3 regions of the Colwellia sp. MEBiC06753 genome follow, and region 1 is predicted to be linked to each of the others. Evidence: predicted binding sites of a transcription regulator. Region 1 holds the regulator's gene; each other region holds the start of a gene.
The links. The regulator LexA, encoded in region 1, represses DNA repair genes until DNA is damaged. The targets are predictions, from matches to a motif close to TACTGTATNNNNATACAGTA.
Positions count from the first base shown of each region.

Region 2: a site for LexA is predicted at 3,540-3,559, ahead of imuA (translesion DNA synthesis-associated protein ImuA). Genes of this name have one in related genera too.
Region 3: a site for LexA is predicted at 1,463-1,482, ahead of recA (recombinase RecA). Genes of this name have one in related genera too.

Region 1 covers NZ_JBQMTM010000008.1:130,341-135,620, reverse strand. The annotation lists gene ctaD (cytochrome c oxidase subunit I) at 1-578, opposite strand, end outside; gene coxB (cytochrome c oxidase subunit II) at 591-2,120, opposite strand; gene lexA (transcriptional repressor LexA) at 2,597-3,211, opposite strand; gene ACOB82_RS08570 (LysR substrate-binding domain-containing protein) at 3,279-4,235, opposite strand; gene ppc (phosphoenolpyruvate carboxylase) at 4,346-5,280, shown strand, end outside.
Region 2 covers NZ_JBQMTM010000011.1:51,823-57,102, forward strand. The annotation lists gene yjgA (ribosome biogenesis factor YjgA) at 1-154, shown strand, start outside; gene ACOB82_RS10085 (Do family serine endopeptidase) at 268-1,623, opposite strand; gene ACOB82_RS10090 (YhcB family protein) at 1,705-2,157, opposite strand; gene zapE (cell division protein ZapE) at 2,331-3,446, shown strand; gene imuA (translesion DNA synthesis-associated protein ImuA) at 3,575-4,270, shown strand; gene ACOB82_RS10105 (Y-family DNA polymerase) at 4,270-5,280, shown strand, end outside.
Region 3 covers NZ_JBQMTM010000004.1:217,305-222,584, forward strand. The annotation lists gene mutS (DNA mismatch repair protein MutS) at 1-1,256, opposite strand, end outside; gene recA (recombinase RecA) at 1,534-2,559, shown strand; gene ACOB82_RS05405 (hemerythrin domain-containing protein) at 2,864-3,292, shown strand; gene ACOB82_RS05410 (diacylglycerol kinase family protein) at 3,491-5,101, shown strand.

The DNA of each region.
Region 1 (5,280 bases):
GGTGCGCGCATGTTCATTATGGTAACGACAATATTAATCGCCCCCATAATCGATGAGATACCCATAATATGTACGGCAAATACAAAAAATGCGGTACTACCATTACTGTATGTGGTTGAAAGCGGAGCATAGAAAGTCCAACCAAAGTTTGGTGCACCGGCACCTATAAAGAACGACGCCAATAGTATGGTGAAGGCAAATGGTAAAATCCAAAAGCTCCAGTTGTTTAACCGAGGTAACGCCATATCAGGTGCGCCAACCATCATGGGTATCATCCAGTTTGCCAAGCCAGTAAACGCGGGCATAATGGCACCGAATACCATGATCAAACCGTGAACCGTGGTCATTTGGTTGAAAAAATCAGGCTCTACAATTTGTAAACCTGGTTGGAAGAGCTCTGCGCGAATAACCATCGCCATAGCCCCACCAATTAAGAACATAATAAAGGCAAACCACAAATACATTGAACCAATGTCTTTATGATTGGTGGTATATAACCAACGCTTTATGCCAGTCATCTTGTGATCGTGATGCGCATCGTCATGGTGGTCAGTATCGTGTATTACATCTGTTGTCATCTCAAATCCTCCCTACTTGCCACTTGCTGCATCAACGTCAGCGGGTTGCACCACTTGTCCACTGCTATTACCCCAAGCGTTACGCTCATAAGTAATCACCGCGGCGATTTCAGTTTTGGTTAATTGACTACCAAACGCTTGCATCGCCGGATTCTTTTTACTGCCATTAACCACAATATCGATATGCGCACTAACGTCACCCTTGACTATTGGGCTTCCCACTAACGATGGGAATGCTGGTGGTATCCCAGCACCAGTAGGCTGGTGACATGCGACGCAGGCTTTGGCGTAAACCGCCTCACCTTTGGCCATCATTTCTTCTAAGCTGTAAGTTTTAGTTAAATCTTCAGTAAGTGCTTGCGCTTGTTGCTCGACAGTTTCAACCACTTCGACGGTGACTTCTTCAACGGTTTCAACAAAGGCCGCTGCAGCCGTTGACACGGTTTGCGGTGCAGAACTTGCTGCTGAAGCACCACCAACCACAGCATTAACATCACTTGCTTGTACCACTTGTCCAGTATTATTACCCCAAGCATTACGCTCATAGGTCACAACTGCAGAAATTTCCCTAAGCGACAGCTGTTTACCAAACGGCGGCATGGCATTTTTACCATTGACCACAATCCCAATATGCTCAGCAACTTTATCGCTGTTAGTAGCAATAACACTGCCTTTGAGAGCGGGAAATGCTGGTGGTAAACCTAAACCTGTAGGTTGGTGACATGCTGCGCAATAGGCGTTGTAGGTTGTTTCACCCAATTGCATTTGTTCTTCCATCGAGGCCGCAGCGTTTAGTGAAGCGGCTTCTGCCGCCTTAGCGTCAGCAATTAGCTGCTTTTGTTCATCTAACCATGCGGCATAATCTGCTTCGGTTTTCACTTCAACTACTACTGGCATAAAGCCGTGGTCTTTACCACAAAGCTCTGCACATTGGCCGCGATAAATACCTGGTTCGTCCACTATCGTCCAAGCTTCATTAATAAAGCCTGGGTTAGCATCTTGTTTAACCGCAAAAGCAGGTACCCACCAAGAGTGAATGACGTCATCAGAAGTAATTAAAAAGCGCACTTTCTTATTAATTGGAATCACTAACGGTTTATCCACTTCAAGCAGGTAATGTTCACCTTTAGCAGCACTTTCACCCGACAAATTATGATATTGCTCGCGAGGAGTTGCCAGCACTGAATAATATTCAATGCCCTGATCGAAATATTTATAGTGCCATTTCCACTGTGAACCAGTGACTTGAATAGTAATATCGGAGTTGTCGTTGTTTTCCATCTCAATCAGGGTGCTTGTTGCGGGCACCGCCATGGCGATTAAGATCACGATAGGAATTGCTGTCCACAAAATTTCCACTTTAGTACTTTCATGGAAAGTTGCAGGTTTGACTCCTTTTGATTTTCGATGAAACGCCATCGACCAAAACATTGCGCCAAAAACAATAACGCCAATAGCAGCACATATGTAAAAAATTAACATATGCAGGTCATAGACCTCGTTACTAATTTTAGTAACACCTCGCGTTAGATTTAGCTCCATCTCCGCCCAAGCTGAACTGGAAAGCAAGGTTCCCAAAAACAGCCAACCTAGGTTACGTCTCTTCACTCGACATCTCCTCTACCCTGTTGAATAACAAAGACAGTAAAAGCGTTAATGAGTTGCCTCACTAACGTTACATATACTTGTTAATTGCTTGCTGATGCTTTGATGTTTAGCGCATACGCATCAGTTATTATTATTTTTTTATTTTTGTACACTTACCACCCTAGAATTACTCAAAATTTAATCAAGGTCTAGTGCTTTATTTTTAAATATTTAAAATTTTTCTTTAAATTTCAGTAGAGTAGGAACTCTAAAGTTCACAGGTAGAAATGAATGATTTTTAAACAAAACGCCTGCAGTATCTGGCATTCGATGTTTTATTAGTTGATACGTTTTTTAAAGTTTGCCAATAAAAAAGCCAGTCAAAATGACTGGCTTAATTTTTCAAGATAATTATTTAATTAACGAATTAGTTACATCCAATCAGCATTTCTGATCACACCAACTGCAATTCCTTCAACATTAAAATGCTGATTGCTAAGGTCGACTTTAATTGGAGAAAAAGCTTCATTTTCTGCGTGTAAATAGACGATATTACCTTCTCGCTTAAAGCGCTTAACAGTTACCTCATCTTCAACCCGTGCAACAATAACCTGACCATTATGAACATCGGTTGTTTGATGAACGGCAAGCAAATCACCATCGAGAATACCAATATCTTTCATACTCTCACCATTTACGCGCAATAAATAATCTGCCGCAGGGTGAAATAAATTTCCATCTATTTGGTAACGATCTTCGACATGCTCTTGAGCGAGAATAGGCTCGCCTGCGGCAACGCGGCCAATAAGCGGTAAGCCTGACTCTTCAATAAATTCTTCTGCTAGGCGTATGCCTCTTGATGTGCCAGGTAACATCTCAATGTAACCTTTTTTAGCCAGTGCTTTTAAATGCTCTTCCGCGGCATTCGCTGACTTAAAGCCAAAAAACTCTGCAATTTCAGCGCGGGTTGGTGGCATACCCGTTTCAGCAATTTTTTCTTTAATGAGATCAAATATTTGAGATTGTCGTGTCGTTAACGGCTTCATAGTGCCCCTGATATCCATACAGTATTACTGTGAGTATATACAGACTGTATGTATATGCAAGACTTGTTTACCCTGAAAAATTTTGTGTAAAGTGATGAGTGTTATTTTCGGTCACCGCATTCGCCAATATTTCATTGCCATTTTCTAACATAAATTGCTGAAATGCCTTAGCTAAAAGGCTTTGCTGCTTTGATGCGTTTTGCACTAAACGCCATTGGCTGCTAACCGGAAAGTGCTCCACTTCTAAAACTTTTAACCCCGGGGTAAAACCAAAATCTAAGGTGTAACGACTTAACACAGATATTCCTAACCCCGCAGCTACCGCCTGCTTTATTGCTTCACTGCTAGCGATAGTCATTTTTTCTCTTAGCTTGAATCCATGTTGTTCGAATAAAGCAACTGCCGCTTCTCTAGTACCAGAGCCAGGTTCTCGCAGAATAAACGGGTAATGACTTAACCGCGCTAAACTAATTTTAGGTTGAAGTGCTAACTCGTGACGCTCTGGCACCACCACCACTAATTCATTCGATAAAAAAGGCGTTTCTATGACTTCGATATCCGGCGGTATTTGGCTAAATAAATAAAAATCATCGCTATGCGCACGCAGTCGTGAGTAAACCATTTCACGGTTACCAATTTCCAGTTTTACATCCACTAACGGGTAGCGTTTATGAAATGCCGCTAATAACAATGGTAAGAAGTACTGAGCGGTAGTCACAACTGACAGGGTTAACGTACCTGTAACTACCCCCTGCAAGTTATCGATATCAGTTTTTAAATTATCTAGTGATTGGAAAATCTGATTGGCACTGCGCAATATCGCATGACCGGCATCAGTCAGTTCAACCTTTCGACCCTGCATTTGATACACCGGCATACCAATGAGTTCACTTAAGTTTTTCAGCTGAATAGACACAGATGGCTGTGAAATATATAGATTTTCCGCTACCAAAGATAAACTTTGATAGCGTGCTAACGCCTGAATCAATTGCAACTGTCTTATTGTAGGGTGCCTAATCGCCATCTATAGAATTTTATCTATGATAAAAATAAGAAATATATATTAGATTCTATTTATTTTAATTTCTAATATAAATTTTAGATTAATTATTATCCGCTAATGAGCGACTGACTATGTTAGAAACTATTTCACAGAACATTCGAGCCTTAGGTGCAATTCTGGGGCAAACCATTGCCAATGAAAACGACCAACAGTGGCTAGATAACGTTGAGCGCGTACGTCTACTGGCTAAAGATGGCGTCGCCAACGATAGCTATGCGGTTGACGAACTTAAATCGATTTTTCAATCATGCGATGAACAAAAATTGATGATTTATGCGCGCGCTTTTAGTCAATTTCTTAATTTAGCCAATGTTGCCGAGCAACAACATACCGCTAGTGAGCAAGGCTTAGCCGAGCTTGACTTACCGCACCCGCTAGCTTCATTAAAAGAACAACTTGGCGATATCGATGGAAGTGCGTTTTTAGATGCCATCAATAAATTACATATCGAGTTAGTACTTACTGCCCATCCAACCGAAGTAAACAGAAGAACCTTTATTCACAAGTATCATGAAATTGCTGAGCAACTAGCAGAGTCTGGCGCCGAAGGTAATGAACGTATTGAAGAGTTGATCGAACAAGCATGGAGTACCAATGAAATTAGGCAACAGCGCCCGACACCGCTTGATGAATCACGCTGGGGTTTAAATGCCATCAGTAATAGTTTATGGCAAGCAGTACCGACCTTTATTCGCGAATTAGACGAGCTCTGCCAAGAACTAAGCGGGAAACCACTCCCACTTGACGCTAAACCTATCACCATGGCCAGTTGGATGGCTGGCGATCGCGACGGCAACCCATTTGTGACAGCAAAACTGAGTAAGCAAGCAATTTTGCAAGCTAGGCTAATGGCTGCAGAGTTGTACTTGGAAGACTTTAACCAGCTTTATTTAGAACTATCAATGACTAAAGCCAGTGATGAACTCAGTCAAGCCGACAAAAATAACATTGGTCCTTATCGCTATATCCTCAAACAAACCATTAGCAAGCTAGAGCAGAGTATTGA
Region 2 (5,280 bases), on a different contig from region 1:
CGATGCGATTGAGTCGTTATTAACTGAAACCCCTACCATGGAGCGTCAAAAATTACGGCAATTAGTCAGGCAGGCAGCGAAAGAAGTTGCGGCAGAGAAAAAAGGCAAAGGCGTTAAAAACTTAATTGCTTACATTAAAGAGTTTTCTCGCTAAGCTTTAATTGAAAACTATGCCTCGTCTTAACTGAATAAAAAAGCCCAATCATTGATTGGGCTTTTTTCCATTTTTAAGTTGTATTTATTTTAAGTGGTATAACACCTATTTAGCTATCGGATCATTAAATACATAGTGCGATTACCGCGAACAATATTGAGTGCTAATACGCCTTTATTGTCTTTTAAGTAACTTCGCAGTTCACCAATAGTGCTGATGCGCGTACGGTTAATGCCGGTAATTAAATCGCCTGCTTTTAAACCTACAGCTTCTGCGGCACTACCACGTTCGACACTGGTAATTTCAACCCCTTTACCATCAGCTTGGTTATCAAGCTCGGCACCTTCTAACATGCGGTGCATGGTTGCTGCTTCAACATTGGCTGATTCAGCTTGTTTAAGCTTGACGTTAAACTGCTTTTCTTTCCCGTCTCTAAATACGCTTAATTTAACGGTTTTACCTGCACCAATAGAGCCAATTTTTCCACGTAGCTCAGCAAAGGTTTTGATTTTCTTGCCATTGACTTTAGTGATAACATCTCCGGCTTTTAGGCCTGCTTCGGCGGCGGCAGAGTCAGGAGATACTTGCTCAATAAAGCCACCTTGGGTGGTTTCTAACTCCATTGCTTTAGCAATTTCGCTGTTGACGCTTCGACCTGCAACACCCAGTACGCCACGACGCACTTCACCAAATTCGATAATTTGGTTAATTAAGTTTTTGGCCATATTACTAGGGATGGCAAAACCAATACCGACATTACCACCATTAGGGCCTAATATGGCAGTATTGATACCAATAAGTTCACCACGTAAGTTAACTAATGCACCACCTGAATTACCGCTGTTGATGGCAGCGTCGGTTTGAATAAAGTCTTCAAAGTTTTCAATGTTTAAGCCGCTACGACCTAACGCACTGACAATACCTGAAGTGACCGTTTGCCCTAAACCAAAAGGGCTGCCAATGGCAACGGCAAAGTCACCAACGCGTAACTGGTCTGAATCTGACACTTTGATTTCAGTTAAGTCATCAATATCAATTTGCAGTAATGCAATATCACTTTCTTCATCACTGCCGATCTTTTTCGCTTCAACCTGACGGCCATCTTTTAAGGTAACTAAAATTTCATCTGCTTCGGCGATAACATGATTGTTGGTGACGACATAACCTTCGTCAGCATCAATAATGACACCTGAGCCTAAGCCTTGGAATGGTCGTTCTTGCGGTTGTTGCCCACCTCTTGGGTTGCCAAAAAAGAACTTAAAGGCATCTGGTACGCGTTGCTCAACTTCGTGTGTCCCCTTAACAGAGATACTGACCACTGCTGGTGTGGCACGTTCAAGCATAGGCGCTAAACTGGGTAATTCTGTACCGCCAATAGCAGTAGGTAAGTTGGCATAAGCTGGTGCACCAGCAAGGGCTATAGAGCTAGAAATTAATGCAGCACTGATAACAATAGACAGTTTGCTCATACTTAAAATTACTCCTTAAAATGAATTAAGCATAGATACTCAATAACAGACTAAGTCGTTCCCCATTAGTTCAGGTTTTTGTTAGTCGGCATTTGTAACACTTTGTTTCTTATCACCAAACAAGCCACTTGCTTGACCAGAGTAATCAAGTGGTGCTTCAGTAACACTTTCATCAACTGCAGCTTTTTTCTCGTGTCTTAACTTAACGGTTTCTGCCAGTTGCTCTTGGGTTTCTTGTGAGAAAAATGGCATAACATCAGCATCTTGTGGTGTAGCACGTTGCAGTAATGACGTGCTTTCTTCCATTTGTTTCATCGCAACTTGGCAGGTTTCATTCATTTTTGCTAAAAGTTGCGCAGAACTTTCAAGATGTGCAGCAACATCATTTTGATATTGGCTTAATGCCGCCTCACTTTGTTGAATTTGATCAGTTAGTTGCTTATTTTCCTTTGATGATGCAGATAAAAATCGGCCAGCAACAAAGCCTATGCCACCGCCAATTAATAAAAGAACAATAGTCATTACAGCAGTCATATAGCAGTTTCCTCGTTGTATTCAGTTGAAAAATTAGTGAAAATATCGTCAAAGATATAAGCTAAATATAGCGTTAATTATTTGTCTGATATAGCGAATATGCTTGCTAATTATTTTTTTTCAAGCGCAATTGTCTATTTTCAGTCAGATTTCACAGTGGAAAAACCGACGTAATGATCCATCTCTCACCTTTAGAAAAATATCAAAATGATTTACAGCGTGATGATTTTCAATATGACCAAGCTCAAGAAAATGCGGTAAAACATTTACAGCGCTTATTTGAAGACTTTCAAAATAAACCGCTGCCGGTGACTGGATTTAAAAAAGTGTTTAATCGTTGGAAGCGGGTGGTGGCTAAACAAGAAACCAAAACCATTAAAGGGTTATATTTCTGGGGCGGGGTTGGCCGTGGTAAAACCTATTTAGTGGATACTTTTTTTGACTGCTTACCATTTGAAAATAAAATGCGGGTTCATTTTCACCGTTTTATGCACCGTGTGCATGAAGAGATGAAAAGCTTAGGTGGACAGTCAGATCCTTTAAAAATAATTGCTAAGCGCTTTGCCGATGAAACCTGCATTATTTGTTTTGATGAGTTTTTTGTTTCTGATATTACTGATGCCATGATTTTAGGCACTTTGTTTGAAGAGTTATTCAAACATAACGTCACATTAGTGGCGACCTCGAATATTATTCCTGACGATTTATATAAAAATGGTTTGCAGCGAGCGCGATTTTTACCGGCAATTAACTTGATTAACCAACATTGTGAAGTGGTTAATGTTGATAGTGGCGTTGATTATCGATTGCGAACCTTAGAGCAGGCGGAAATATATCATCATCCGTTAGATAAGCAGGCAAGTGAAAACTTAAATAAATATTTCAATCAGTTATCGGTGGAAGCCGGAGAGCAAGGTAAAAAAATCACCATTAATCATCGTAGCTTAACCAGCATTCAAGAATCTGATGGTGTTGTACAATTTGAATTTAGTGAGTTGTGTGAAAGTGCGCGAAGTCAAAGCGATTATATGGAGTTGAGTAAAGTTTATCACACCGTGCTATTGGCTAATGTAAAACAAATGAATCGCGATTGCGATGATGCTGCCAGACGCTTTATTGCCCTGATTGATGAGTTTTATGAACGTAAAGTTAAATTGATTATTTCCGCCGAAACCAGCATGGAAGCTTTGTATAGCTATGGTGGTTTGGAGTTTGAATTTAAGCGCTGCTTAAGTCGGTTACAAGAAATGCAGTCGCGCGATTATTTAGCGAGTGAGCATTTACCTTAGCTTTTAAGATTAAGTTTCTTTATTTTCTTTAGCTTAGCAAGCTCTGCCACGGCAGAGCTTTTTTGTATTTGAATAATTAACAACACCGATTTATACTGTATAAATAAACAGTATAAATCGGTGTTGTTATGCAGTCGTTACTTGATACTTTACATAATCGCCAATGGCTATGGCAGGGAGTGATACAGCAGCAAAAGCAGCACGTTTGTGCTTCGGGTTACCCAGAGCTGGACAGTAAAATTGGTGGTGGCATACCAGAAACGGGAGTCGTGGAAATACGCACTGCCAATGGTATTGGTGAATTGCGAGTGTTTTTACCTTACTTGCAGCAACAGCAGCACAAAGGTTTATTGGTATTTATTGCCCCGCCAGCAATGATTGGCAGTGAGTTTCTCCGTCATAACCAAATTAATATCGACAATGTCTTGCTGTTAACACCTCAACCAAGTGAGGCGCTCTGGTGTGCTGAACAATGTTTGAAAAGTGGTTGTTGTGCAAGTGTTGTTCTGTGGCATCAAAGTTTTGAAGTGTTTCAGGTGCGTCGACTAAATCTTGCTGCTGAGCAAGGTCAAGCTAGCCTGCTTATTTATCGCCAACCGCAAGCTAGTTATAACTTACCGGTTGCATTGAGCCTCACGTTTGAAGCAATAGAATATGGGCTTAATGTTAAAGTTAATCGCTGTAAAGCAGGCAAACCTAGTCAATTTTTTGGTTTAAATATGGCTAAACGCTGGCCTGATTTTGTTCACCTACCTTTGGCCGATAATGTAATTGCGTTCTCAGCACTCTCAGCTTCCACGGCGAACAGACAAAGTGCTAACTGATGTTGTGGCTATACCTTTATTTTCCCCAGTTGCAGTTAGATAGCCTGTTCATTCAAGAGGCGGAACAGCAAGCGCTTATTATTGTTGATGCAAAAGCCAATCAAGTGGTACAACTGAATCAAGCGGCGCAAAATGTAGGTATTCGCCTTGGGATGGGATTAGCAACTGCTTGTGCTATGTGTCGCCATGTGCAGGTGCTACCCTATGACGTTTCTGTCGAGAATAAGCAACTTAAGGGGGTAGCTGAAAACTTGTACCAATGGGTTGCTGATATTGCCTTTGATCAACCAGACGGTCTTTATCTTGGCATTGGCAATATGCTGGCGCTTTATAAAAGCTTATCACTATGCTGGCAAGCGTTAACTGACAATTTAGCTGTAGCTGGGGTTAGTTATTATTACGCTACGGCTGAACAGCCAGCAATGGCAAGGGCAATTGCCCGTGCTAGAAAAAATTTACTTTCTGATGACGTCAGTATAATTAAACAGGTATTTTCTCAATTACCAGTAGAGTTGGTATTTACGCCATCAAAATTTCATTGTGCTTTGCAGCGATTAGGTATTAAAACCCTTGCGCAGCTAATTAAGCTAGATTCTAAGGCGCTAGCCAAGCGCTTCGATAGTGAGTTCTTATTACTATTTGGTCAGCTTACTGGGCGCTATGTTTTACCGTTAACATTCTACCAGCCAACCCCAGCATTTACTGACTCGCTTGAATTACTTTATGAGGTGAAGCAAGTCTCAACACTTAAGCCGCCACTTATGCGGATGGTAAATAAATTAGAGCACTATTTACGAGTACGCAATCTGGCCAGTCAGCAGCTTTTACTGACTTTTCCTTATCGAGAAGAGCAAGGGGTGACGCTTACTGTTAATAGTGCTGAGCCCAGTGATAGCGCAAGCCATTGGTTGCAATTAATTGAGTTAAAGCTGGAAAGTGTTCAATTAAAGCAGCCAGTGGTGGCTATTAACTTATCATGTAGTGTTTTGGTAGCTAAGCAATATCAGGTT
Region 3 (5,280 bases), on a different contig from region 1:
GGCGGGTTTTCGACAATGGCTTGATTCAGTAGTTGATAAAGCTCATCAATAGGTTGGGTGTTCGCTTTAATATTTGTTAAACAGTTATTGGTACATTGTGCCAATATAGTTTGCAATTCTGGCAATTGGCTAAGTGATTGACGCAGTCGAGCAAAATCACGTGGTCTTGCTGATCGAAGAGCAATACGCGCTACGATACGTTCAACGTCGCCAATTTTCTTTAAATTTGGTTGTAACTCGCTATATCTTTCGTTATCAAGCAGTGTGCTAACTGATTCAAGTCGGGTGTTAAGCGTAGCTAAATCACGTAGCGGGAAATGTAGCCAGCGCTTTAATAAGCGAGAGCCCATTGGTGTTGAAGTTTTATCTAATACTGACGCTAAGGTGTTTTCAGTACCGCCCTGTAGGTTTTGAGTGAGCTCTAAATTGCGACGGGTTGCGGCATCTAAAATCACACCTTTTTGAGATGATTCTGCAATCAGTGAGCGAATATGTGGCAGCGCGGTGCGCTGACTGTCTTGCACGTAGTTAAGTAAGCAACCTGCGGCGCATAAACCGCGAGGGTAATTATCTACACCAAAGCCAGATAATTCCTTGGTATTAAATTGTTTGGTTAAGATAGCGATCGCTGTTTGGTAATCATAATCCCACTCGGGACGACGGCGCAGCCCTTTATATTGCTCAATTAGTGCGAAATCAGTGAAGTCTTCTGGGTATAAGAGTTCCGCAGGTGACAAGCGCTGTAATTCAGCTTGCAATTGTTCGGCACTATTCGGTTCGTTGAGGACAAATCGGCCACTGGTCATATCCAAATAAGCTAGGCCAAAGCCTTGTTTAGTTTGCGCGATAGCAACAATTAAATTGTCTTGGCGATCAGGCAGTAACGCTTCATCGCTGACGGTACCTGGCGTAACAATACGCACCACTTTTCGTTCAACAGGGCCTTTACTGGTTGCTGGATCGCCAATTTGTTCACATATGGCTACAGATTCACCCAACTGCACCAATTTGGCTAAATACGTTTCAACGGCGTGATAGGGAACACCAGCCATTGGAATAGCGTTGCCACCTGACTTACCGCGTGCAGTTAATGAAATGTCCATTAAGTCTGCGGCTTTTTTGGCATCGTCATAAAACAACTCATAAAAGTCACCCATACGATAAAACACCAGAATATTAGGAAATTCTGCTTTTATTTTCAGGTATTGGCGCATCATAGGGGTATGAGTGGTTAAATCTGGCGAAGGTGTAGTCATTGAATTGTTATTAGGTAAATAAATCTGTTGGAAATTATGCCATAAACAACCGGGCTTAACACCTAGCCAAGTGACCATATTTTTACTGTATAAAACTACTGTTGATAACTTGTATAAATTTCGTTCATATAGCCGCTCGCAAAAATAAATCTATTAATTACTTTGACTTATGTGAAAATAACTAAAAAATATTAAATTACACTTGATACTGTATTCTCATACAGTATACTGAGCGCAACTTAATGAATAAACGTTGTCGTATTTTTTGGAGCGATAAATGGACGAGAATAAAGAAAAAGCACTCGCAGCAGCCTTAGGTCAAATTGAACGCCAATTTGGTAAGGGTTCAATTATGCGTTTAGGTGAAAACCGTAGCATGGATGTAGAAACTATTTCTACAGGTTCATTAGGCTTAGATATAGCTTTAGGTGCTGGCGGTTTGCCGCTAGGTCGAGTTGTTGAAATCTTTGGTCCAGAATCTAGTGGTAAAACTACATTAACTTTAGAAGTTATCGCTGAAGCACAGCGCAATGGTAAAGTGTGTGCTTTCGTAGATGCTGAGCATGCGTTAGATCCTATTTATGCAGCTAAATTAGGCGTTAATATTGATAACTTATTAGTATCTCAACCAGATACTGGTGAGCAAGCGTTAGAGATTTGTGACATGTTAACTCGCTCTGGTGCTGTTGATGTGATTGTTGTTGACTCGGTAGCAGCATTAACACCTAAGGCAGAAATTGAAGGCGACATGGGTGACTCTCATATGGGTCTTCAAGCGCGTATGTTGTCACAAGCAATGCGTAAGTTAACGGCTAACTTGAAGCAATCAAACACCATGATGATTTTCATCAACCAAATTCGTATGAAAATTGGTGTGATGTTTGGTAACCCTGAAACTACTACTGGTGGTAACGCGTTAAAGTTCTATGCGTCAGTTCGTTTAGATATTCGTCGCATTGGTGCAGTGAAAAACGGTGAAGAAATTGTTGGTAACGAAACTCGCGTTAAAGTGGTTAAAAACAAGATTGCGCCTCCGTTCAAGCAAGTTGAATTTCAAATTCTTTATGGCGAAGGTATTAATAGCTTAGGTGAGTTAATTGACTTAGGTGTACAAAACAAGATGGTTGAAAAGGCCGGTGCTTGGTACAGCTATAATGGTGATAAAATTGGCCAAGGTAAAGCGAAAGCGGTTGAGTACCTAAGAGAAAATAAAGATATTGCCAAAGAGTTAGATACTCGTTTACGAGAAATGTTCTTGAATAATAAACCTGTTGAGTCAACAGAGGTTGTAACAGAACAGTAAGCTTTTACTTATCGTAGATGCTACGCTAGAGTTTGTTTAAATCCCGCCAATGGCGGGATTTTTTTTGGTTTGCCTTTAGCACTTGGCTTTAGTTGAATAGTTGACAGTGCCGCTAATTTGTAATTTCACTGGGCAGATTCGCATTTTGCGGTAGAAGCCTGTTAGTATATTTATTGTAAATACAATCATGTAGGAGATCGTTTGTCTGAGACATCCAAAATTGAATTTGCTTCGTAATAAAGAATGTCAAATGGAAACAGAGTATGGATCAGATAATAATTAGTTAAATATAGAGGAGATTATAATGGATATTTTTGCCGCGATAAAACAAGATCACGAAAAACAGCGTTTACTTATGAAAGCTGTGGTGGAAACGAGCGGTGATTCAGAAGCGAGACAACATTTTTTCAAAGATTTAAAACATCAATTATCACAACATTCTATTGCAGAAGAACGCTGTTTTTATGCACCACTGATTGATTCAGATCACACAATAGATTTAACCCGCCATGGTATTGCAGAGCATCAAGAAATTGATCAATATCTTGCAGAGTTCGATAAAAGTGACATGAGCTCACCAGCTTGGTTAAAAACCATGAAGGCACTTCAACATCGAGTATTGCACCATTTAGCAGAAGAGGAACGCGAGTTTTTCCAACAAGCAGGTAAGGTGTTAAGCGATAGCCAAAAGCAAACTCTAGCTCAACAATATCAGCAAGAAATGCAGCAATAACCTTATTTGCCAGTCATCATTAGTTGTTTCATTAAGCCGCATCAATTCAAATTTTTCATCAAGTTTCTTTCTGCTGTTGAGGCAGGTTGATGCGGTTAACGCTAATGTAAATCGTTAAATGTTAAGGCTACTAGGGTGTATATTTTTACTGTCAATTAAACGGCATAAATTGCCTGACTTAAGGAGGAATACTAAAGGATGTATATTACAAAATATTATATTGCAGGCGCAATTTTGGCTTTTTTTGCCGCGTTTATGACTGCTAGTAGCTATTTTTCGCTGATGTTTGCTTGGTTGGGATTGTCGCTTGGTTTGGTGAGTATTGCGTACCTGTTTAATGTTCCATCGATTTTTCGCAAGAAGGATAATGGTAGTATTCCAATTTATATTCGCTGGTTGTTTATTCCATTTTTACTTGGGGCTCAGCTTTATAATAGCTGGGCTCGGCGTAATGACACTGTACCATCGATTCAGCAAATAGAAGATAAGCTATTTTTAGCTTGCCGTCTGCTTCCTTCAGATATTAACTACTTAAAGCAACAGAAAGTTTCGGCAATTTTAGACGTAACCGCTGAATTTGATGGGCTTGATTGGACGGCCGAAAGTAGTGATTTACACTATCTAAATATTCCTGTGCTTGACCATAAAGCACCATCGAGCGCGAAACTTACTCACGCTATTAACTGGATTGAAAGTCAAATCAACCAATCTAGAACAGTCGTTGTCCATTGTGCACTAGGGCGCGGTAGATCAGTAATGGTGGTAGCGGCTTATTTGCTAGCTAAACATCAACATCTTTTAGTAGTACAAGCTTTAGCAAAGGTTCAGCATGTTAGGCAAACGGCAGCGCTTAACGATTATCAACTAGCCAAATTGACACAAATGGTAAAGCAAAACGTCGTTAAATTAGCTGAACCTATCACCCTTATTGCTAATCCTGTCGCTGGTGGAGGTAAATGGCCGACCTATCAACGAGCAGTTATTAACCAACTAACTGCTAAGTATGTTGTCGATATTATTACAACGACACCCGAGTATTCAGCAACAAAAGCTACCGAGCAAGCTTTACGATGTGGCGCAAAACACATAGTCGCTTGCGGTGGTGATGGCACAGTGACTGAAGTTGCAGAGCAACTGGTATCACGTAACGTATCAATGGGAATTTTACCTATGGGGACGGCCAACGCATTAGCCCACGTATTGCTTGGTATTCAAACAAAAGTACAGCCAGTGACAGTTGCTTGTAATGCGATTTTGGCGGGTAATACGAGAAAAATCGACACGGCAACCTGTAACGAAGAACCGATGTTGCTTGTAACCGGGCTAGGATTTGAGTACGGCATGATTGCTGGTGCCGATAGGAATAAGAAGGATGACGGTGGGCAATTTGCTTATGTAAAAGCTTTATTAGATACCGTCATTCGAAATCAATGCTTGGCGTTAACCTTATGCATTGATGATAAAGAGCCGTTTGATGTGAATACATCAAGCTTAGTTATTGCCAATGCTGCGCCGTTTACAACAGTGTTGGCTCAAGGTGGTGGGTCACCAAACATCGCAGATGGTTTATTAGATGTGACTTGGATTAATGACACTGAACAAGCGTCGGAACAATTAATTACCCTATCGGAATTAGCGCTGTCAGGTATCAGTGATAATGTTAAGTCATCGCTAAGTAAACACTGCACAGCGAAAAAAGTGACGGTCAAGGCGAACGAAAAGTTAGACTATGTTGTTGATGGTGAAGTAAAAGAGGCACAGGAGATTGTGGTTGAAATTATCCCAGCATCGTTAATTATTTATTGCTAAGAACCACAACTCCCTGCGATTTTATTCTGGCAATTAGATGGGAAATAAACTACTCAGCGCCAACGTAACCTTTCCAAATAAGGCAACTATTAAAGAAGGGTTGTTGAGGCGCGATGCATATTTAATTGAAACAAGCATCTTAAGAAGCTGAAAAAGAAAATGCTGACTAACTTAAGTAT